2 linked regions of the Egicoccus sp. AB-alg2 genome follow. The protein of the gene in region 2 binds, or shares a complex with, the protein of the main gene of each other region. Links are inferred from orthologs where the notes say so. Each region holds a gene or a part of one and is shown on either strand. Other genes may lie near its edges.

The links.
Region 1: the proteins of secA (region 2) and secY are in contact, whole or in part, in a crystal structure (PDB 3DIN), measured with the Thermotoga maritima proteins. The link is inferred for Egicoccus sp. AB-alg2 from one-to-one orthologs. Residues at the interface, in WP_004082002.1 of Thermotoga maritima: Glu261, Ala262, Arg263, Lys300, Ala301, Arg302, Thr303, Ile304, Ile305, Leu323, Tyr324, Asp325, Pro326, Val329, Ser330, Tyr333, Ile336, Lys340, Phe345, Val349, Glu363, Phe364, Tyr374, Ser375, Gly376, Gly377, Glu393, Ile395, Thr482, Ser483; in WP_004081795.1 of Thermotoga maritima: Glu108, Gly109, Glu110, Glu111, Ala236, Glu237, Arg238, Arg239, Ile240, Thr241, Ile242, Gln243, Tyr244, Ala245, Arg246, Arg247, Val248, Thr249, Gly250, Arg251, Arg252, Val253, Tyr254, Gly256, Ala257, Ser258, Thr259, Tyr260, Leu261, Pro262.

Annotation. Positions count from the first base shown.
Region 1 is NZ_JBGUAX010000003.1:10,019-13,186, reverse strand. Bases 311-3,168 are described here. They hold secY (preprotein translocase subunit SecY), read right to left. Parts: upstream 2,460-3,168; coding sequence 1,161-2,459; downstream 311-1,160. Other genes in these bases: rpmD (50S ribosomal protein L30), read right to left, coding at 3,139-3,168; rplO (50S ribosomal protein L15), read right to left, coding at 2,697-3,137; ACERM0_RS05370 (adenylate kinase), read right to left, coding at 428-1,078; map (type I methionyl aminopeptidase), read right to left, coding at 311-367. Also shown: more of map, read right to left, coding at 1-310. UniProt on the Escherichia coli protein: The central subunit of the protein translocation channel SecYEG. Consists of two halves formed by TMs 1-5 and 6-10.
Region 2 is NZ_JBGUAX010000004.1:40,587-44,311, reverse strand. The notes cover bases 311-3,725. They hold secA (preprotein translocase subunit SecA), read right to left. Parts: upstream 3,421-3,725; coding sequence 511-3,420; downstream 311-510. Other genes in these bases: ACERM0_RS07745 (response regulator), read right to left, coding at 3,621-3,725; ACERM0_RS07755 (Rv3235 family protein), read left to right, coding at 311-451. Also shown: more of ACERM0_RS07755, read left to right, coding at 1-310. UniProt on the Escherichia coli protein: Required for protein export, interacts with the SecYEG preprotein conducting channel.

The sequences.
Region 1 (3,168 bases), on a different replicon or contig from region 2:
CCGCCGGGTCGACCGCCTGCTCGCCCCCGACGATCAGCGTCGTGGCCGAGTCGCCGTGGAAGCCGTCCACGATCGCGCCGGCGTCGATCGAGATGACGTCGCCCTCCTCGAGGACCACGTCCTTCGACGGGATGCCGTGGACGATCTCGTGGTTCTTCGACGTGCAGAGGGTGGCGGGGAAACCGCGGTAGCCCTTGAACGAGGGCACCGCACCCTCGGCGGTCACGATCTTCTCCGCGATGCGGTCGAGATCCAGCGTCGTCATGCCCGGTTCGAGCGCCGCCATGAGCTCCTCGTGGACCTTGGCCACCACGGCCCCGGCCCGCGCCATCCGGGCGATCTCGTCCCTCGACTTCTTGATGATCATGTTCGATCCCGCCCGCCAGCCCCGGTCGTCTTGCTCGCTGACGCTCGCTCGTTGCCTCGCCTAGGCGAAGTCCCGGAGGATGGCGTCCATGCGGGCGGCGACGTCGTCAACGGTGCCGACCGCCTCCACGTCACGCAGCAGGCCGCGGCCCCAGTAGAACTCCTCGAGCGGCTCGGTCGAGCGCCGGTACACCTCGAGGCGGTTGAGCACCACGTCCTCGGCGTCGTCGGGCCGCTGCACGAGCTGACCGCCGCACCGGTCGCACACCCCGTCGACCGCCGGCGGGTCGTAGACCATGTGCTTCACGGCCCCGCAGTTGCTGCAGGTACGCCGGCCCGTGAGCCGCTGCACGATCTCCTTGGTGTCCACGAGCATCCGCAGCACGGCGTCCAGCGGCTGCTCGCGCTCGATCAGCAGCTGCTCGAGCGCCTCGGCCTGCGGGACCGTGCGCGGGAAGCCGTCGAACAGGAAGCCGTCCTTCGCGTCGGGCTCCGCGAGCCGGTCGCCGACCATGCCGAGGATCACGTCGTCGGGCACCAGCTCGCCGGCGTCCATGAAACCCTTCGCCTGCTGCCCGAGCGGCGTCCCCTCGCGCACGTTCGCACGCAGGATGTCTCCCGTGGAGATGTGCGGGATGTCGAAGGCCTGCGCGATGCGGCCGGCCTGCGTCCCCTTCCCGGCGCCCGGGGGTCCCAACAGGATCACGCGCACGTGGTCGTCCTCTCGTGGATGCGTCGCCACCGCGGGGCGTCGACGTCCGCGGCGGACCGGGTCGATCCGCCGGCGTGGCGGGTCAGCGCAGGAAGCCCTCGTAGTTGCGCTGCATGAGCTGGCTCTCGATCTGCTGCATCGTCTGCAGGGCGACGCCCACCATGATCAGCAGGCTGACGCCACCGAGCGGGAACGCGGTCACGTTGCCGACCGCCAGCAGGATGAACGGCAGCACCGCCACGACCGCGAGGTAGAGCGAGCCCGGCAGCGTGATCCGGGTCAGGACGCGGTCGAGGTACTCGGCCGTCTGACGGCCCGGACGGATGCCCGGGATGAACCCGCCGTAGCGCTTCATGTTGTCCGCGACCTCGACCGGGTTGAAGGCGATCGCGGTGTAGAAGTAGGCGAAGAAGATCGTCAGCGCGGCGAAGGTCAGGATGTAGAACCAGTTGCTGGCGTCCGCCAGGTAGGTCTCCGTCCAGACCCGCATCCGCTCGCTGCCGGAGATGTTGGCGATCAGGCCCGGCAGGTACATCAGCGACGAGGCGAAGATGACCGGGATGACGCCGGACTGGTTGACCTTCAGCGGGATGTAGGTGGACTGGCCGCCGTAGCTGCGCCGGCCGACCTGACGGCGGGCGTACTGCACGGGGATGCGGCGCTGGCCCATCTCCATGAACACCACGGCCACGGTCAGGAAGATGCCCATCAGCAGCACGCCGGCCACCCACTCCCAGCCCTGGAAGGGGGACTCGAGCTGCTTCTCCGCCTGCAGCGCGTACAGCTGCGAGGGGAACTGGCTGATGATGGACACGTAGATCAGCAGCGACATGCCGTTGCCGACACCGCGCTGGGTGATGAGCTCACCGAGCCACATGATCAGGCCCGTGCCGGCGGTCAACGTCAGGACCATCAGCACGATCGTGCCGGTCCCCGCCTGCGGCATCACGTCGACGCCGAACGCCACCCCGTTGCGGGCCAACGTCACCAGCGTGGTCGACTGCAGCAGCGCCAGGCCGATGGTGATGTAGCGCGTGTACTGCGTGATCTTCTTGCGGCCCTGCTCGCCCTCGCGCTGCAGCGCTTCGAGCTTGGGGATCACGACGGCCAGCAACTGCATGATGATGCTGGCGGTGATGTAGGGCATGATGCCGAGCGCGAACACCGCCATCTGCTGCAGGGCGCCGCCGGCGAACAGGTTGATGATGCCGACGATGCCACCGGCGCCGGCGCCCGCGACGGCGTCGCGGAGCAGGTCGACCTCGACACCCGGCACCGGGATCCAGCCCCCGAGGCGGTAGATGGCGATGATCCCCAGCGTGAACAGCAGCTTGCGCCGCAGGTCGGGGATCTTGAAGGCGTTGACGAACGCTCGGAGCATGGGGTCCTCGGGGCTATTTCACGGCCCGGGGCACTAGGCCTGCTCGCGACGTCGGCGTCGCTCCCCCGGGCGCCACGCGACGGACACGGTCGCGGGCCATGATGCTATCGGTTCGAACGGACACCGCCCTTCGTGAAAAGCCGCCGGTGGCCGCGAGGCGCGCGAGTGGCATCGAGCCGACCCGGGCGCACCCGCCGCCGCCGGCGGCCGTGACGCTCACGAAGGGCGTGGGGCGTGTCAGTCGCGGACGGTCCCGCCGGCCGCGGTGATCTTCTCACGCGCGGTGGCGGTCAGCGCGTCGACGTCGACGGTGAGCGCCTTGGACAGCTCACCGTGACCGAGCACCTTGACCGGACGCTTCTTCTTGACCAGGCCCTTGGCGGTCAGTGTCGCCACCGTGACCTCGTCGCCGGCCTCGAAGGCCTCCTCGAGTCGCGAGACGTTGATGACCGCGTAGTCGATCTTGTTCGGGTTGTTGAAGCCGGGCTGCTTGGGCTGGCGACGGATGAGGGGCATCTGGCCGCCCTCGAACCCGGCCGGCACGGTGCCGCGCGCGCCCGTGCCCTTGGTGCCACGACCGGCGGTCTTGCCGCCACGGCCACGGTCACCACGGGCGACCCGCTTCTTGTCGGTCTTCGCGCCCTCGGCGGGCTTCAGGTGGTGAAGCTTGATGGTCATCTCAGGCCTCCACTTCAGGCCGCGTGTTCGG
Region 2 (3,725 bases):
TCGACCTCGCCGCGCACCGCGGCGGGCGGCGCCGGATCCACGGCAGCTGGCCGCGCTGCTGGTGCGGGCCTGGCTGGAGGTGCGTGCGGGCCGCCGCCCGCTGCGCCAGCTCGCGCCGCTGGTGGCCCCGGCCGTGTACGGCCGGCTCGCGGACCAGCTCGCGGGCCGGGGGCACGGCGCAGGAACGGTCGCGCACCTCGGCACGGTCGCCCGTGTCGGCCAGGTCCGCGCCTGTTGTCCGACCGACGACGTGTGCGAGGCAGCGGTGACCATCCATCACGCCACGCGCACGACCGCGGTCGCAGTCCGTCTCGAGCGGCACCTCGGGCTCTGGCGTGCCGTGGAACTGACAGCGCCGGAGTCCGGCCTGGCGCCGCTGACGACGGCCTCGCTACCGCCGGGCTGGCGGCCCCGCGACGCGTTCGACGAAGTGCTGGAGGATGACGCCTGAAACGACATGGACGAGGCCCGGGCCGAGCGCCCGGGCCTCGCCGTGGGGGTGTCGCGAACTCAGGCGTCGTCGACCCCGTGGCACTTCTTGTACTTCTTGCCGCTGCCGCACGGGCACGGGTCGTTGCGGCCCACCTTCGTCTCGGCGCGGTAGGTGTCGCCGGCGGCGACCCGACGAACCGTGCTGCCGTCGCTCTTCTGCTCGACGGACCGCCCCGACGCGTCCGTCTGCACCGCCGCGGTCGTGGACGAGGCCGACACGGCATAGCTCGCCGAGCCTCCCGAGGCACCTGCGCTGTAGGTCAGCCGGGCGCCCGTACCGCGCTGCTGCCCCAGCGGGATCGCCTTCTCCACCCGCTCGGTCGCGGCAGGCGCCGCCGCCGCGGCCGGCTCGTCGGACCCGGACGCGGCGGCGTCGCCGGCCGGCGCCGACTCGTCCTCGCCCGGCTCGTCCTGCTTGACCGGCAGGCGGAAGAAGTAGGTCGTCGCCTCCTCCTTCACGCCGGACATCATGGCGACGAAGGAGTCGTACGCCTCACGCTGGTATTCCGTCAGCGGGTCGCGCTGCCCGACGGCGCGCAGCCCGATCCCGTCACGCAGCGCATCCATCTCGTACAGGTGCTCGCGCCACTTGCGGTCGACGACGGAGAGGATCACGCGCCGCTCGATCTCGCGCATGACCTCTTCGCCACCGACCTCCTGCTCGCGCTTCTCATAGGCCTCGAAGGCGTCGTCGATCAGCGCCTCGACGAGCTGGTCGCGGTCGATGCTCTCCAGGTCGAGTGCCCCGAAGTCGAACGCCGTGTCGTAGACCATCTGCAGGCGCTCGGCGAGACCGTCGAGATCCCACTCCTCGGGGTAGACGCCCGGCGGGCAGTGCTCCTCGACGAGCCCCTCGACGGTGTCCTCGACGTACTTCTGCGCGAGGTCGGAGATCGCCTCGACGTCGCCCTCGAGCAGCGACTGGCGCTGGCCGTAGACGACCTTTCGCTGCTCGTTCATGACGTCGTCGTACTTGAGGACGTTCTTGCGCCGGTCGAAGTTGAGGCTCTCCACCTGCCGCTGCGCGTTGGCGACCGCCTTGGTGACCCACTTGTGCTCGATCGGCACGTCCTCGGGGATCTTCAGGCGGGTCATGATCCGCTCGACGGCCGCGGCGTTGAACAGCCGCATCAGGTCGTCCTCGAGCGACAGGAAGAACCGGCTGGTGCCCGGGTCGCCCTGACGGCCGGAGCGGCCGCGCAGCTGGTTGTCGATGCGCCGCGACTCGTGGCGCTCCGTACCGATGACGTACAGCCCGCCGAGTTCCTTGACCTTCTCGCCCTCGACCCGGAACTCGGGCTCGAGACGTTCGATGGCCTCGAGATAGGCGGCGTTGCGCTCCTCGAGCGTGGCGTCCTCGGGCAGCTGGGAGATCTCCGTCCGCGCCACCTCCTCGGGGTTGCCGCCGAGGATGATGTCCGTACCACGACCCGCCATGTTGGTCGACACGGTGACGGCGCCGAGGCGGCCGGCCTGGGCGACGATGTGGGCCTCACGGGCGTGGTTCTTCGCGTTGAGCACCTCGTGCTTGATGCCCATGCGGGTCAGCAGGTTCGACAGGTACTCGGACTTCTCCACCGAGGTGGTGCCGATCAGGATCGGCTGGCCCGCCTCGTGGCGCTCCTGGATCTCGTCCGCGACCGCGGCGAACTTGGCCTTCTCGGTCTTGTAGATCAGGTCCGCACGGTCGTCGCGCTGGATCGGGCGGTTGGTCGGGACCTCGACGACCCCGAGCTTGTAGATCTCGAGGAACTCGACCTCTTCGGTCTTCGCCGTACCGGTCATGCCGGCCAGCTTGTCGTAGGTGCGGTAGTAGTTCTGCAGCGTGATGGTCGCGAGGGTCTGGTTCTCCTCCTTGACCTTCACGCCCTCCTTGGCCTCGATCGACTGGTGCAGGCCCTCGGAGTAGCGCCGTCCGTCGAGGACGCGACCGGTGTTCTCGTCGACGATCTTGACCTCGCCGTCGACGACGATGTACTCGCGGTCGCGCTTGAACAGCTCCTTGGCCTTCAGCGCGTTCTGCAGGTGGTGGATGAGCGGCGTGTTGACCGACTCGTACATGTTGTCGATGCCGAGCAGCTGCTCGACCTTCGCCACGCCCTCCTCGGTGACGGCGACGGTCCGCTTGGCCTCGTCGACGACGTAGTCGCCGGTCGCCTCACCCGGCCGGTCGCCTTCCTCACCCTTGGCGAGGTTGGGCGCGACCCGGCGTGCGAACACCTGGTAGAGGTCGGCGGACTGCTCGGCTGGCCCGGAGATGATCAGCGGGGTACGGGCCTCGTCGACCAGGATCGAGTCGACCTCGTCGACCAGCGCCATGTAGTGGCCACGCTGGACCTGGAGACGCTTGTCCCAGGCCATGTTGTCGCGCAGGTAGTCGAAGCCGAACTCGTTGTTGGTGCCGTAGGTGATGTCGCGGGCGTAGGCGGCGCGCTTGTCGTCGCGGGTCTGGCCGGAGTGCACGACGCCGACCGTCAGCCCCAGCCAGTTGTGCACGCGGCCCATCCACTCCGCGTCGCGCTTGGCGAGGTACTCGTTGACCGTGACGATGTGCACGCCCTTGCCGGTGAGGGCGTTGAGGTAGACCGGCATGGTCGAGGTCAGGGTCTTGCCCTCACCGGTCTTCATCTCCGCGATGTTGCCGTTGTGCAGGGCGACGCCGCCGAAGACCTGCACGTCGTAGGGTCGCTGCTTGAGCACCCGCCATGCCGCTTCGCGGACCACCGCGAACGCCTCGACGAGAAGGTCCTCGACCTCCGCGCCGTCCGCCAGCCGGGCCTTGAACTCGTCGGTCTTGGCCTTCAGTTCGGCGTCGGACAGGGCCGCGATCTCGTCGGACAGCGCGTTGACCTCGTCGACGATCTTCTGCGTCTGCTTGGCCTTGCGGCCCTCCCCCATGCGGAGGAGCTTGTCCATCACCATCGGAATGGCCTTCTGTGTCACGGCATCGGCTCGTCGGGACGCCCGTGCGGCGGCCCGGTCGGCGGCCGGACCGGCGACGCCCCGGCGCTCGACATCCTCCCGCCCGCGACGCGCCCGGCGTCGGCCCACGAGAGGACCGCTCGATGGTACGGCACGAGGGCAGGCGGCACGCTTGCCCTGCGGCGCCCCGCAGCAGCCGGTGAGCCCTACTTGATCTCGAGCAGCTTCTCACGCACGGCGTAGACGACGGCCTCCATCCGGGAGTGCAGGTGCAGCTTCTCCAGGATGTTGCGCACGTGGTTCTTGACCGT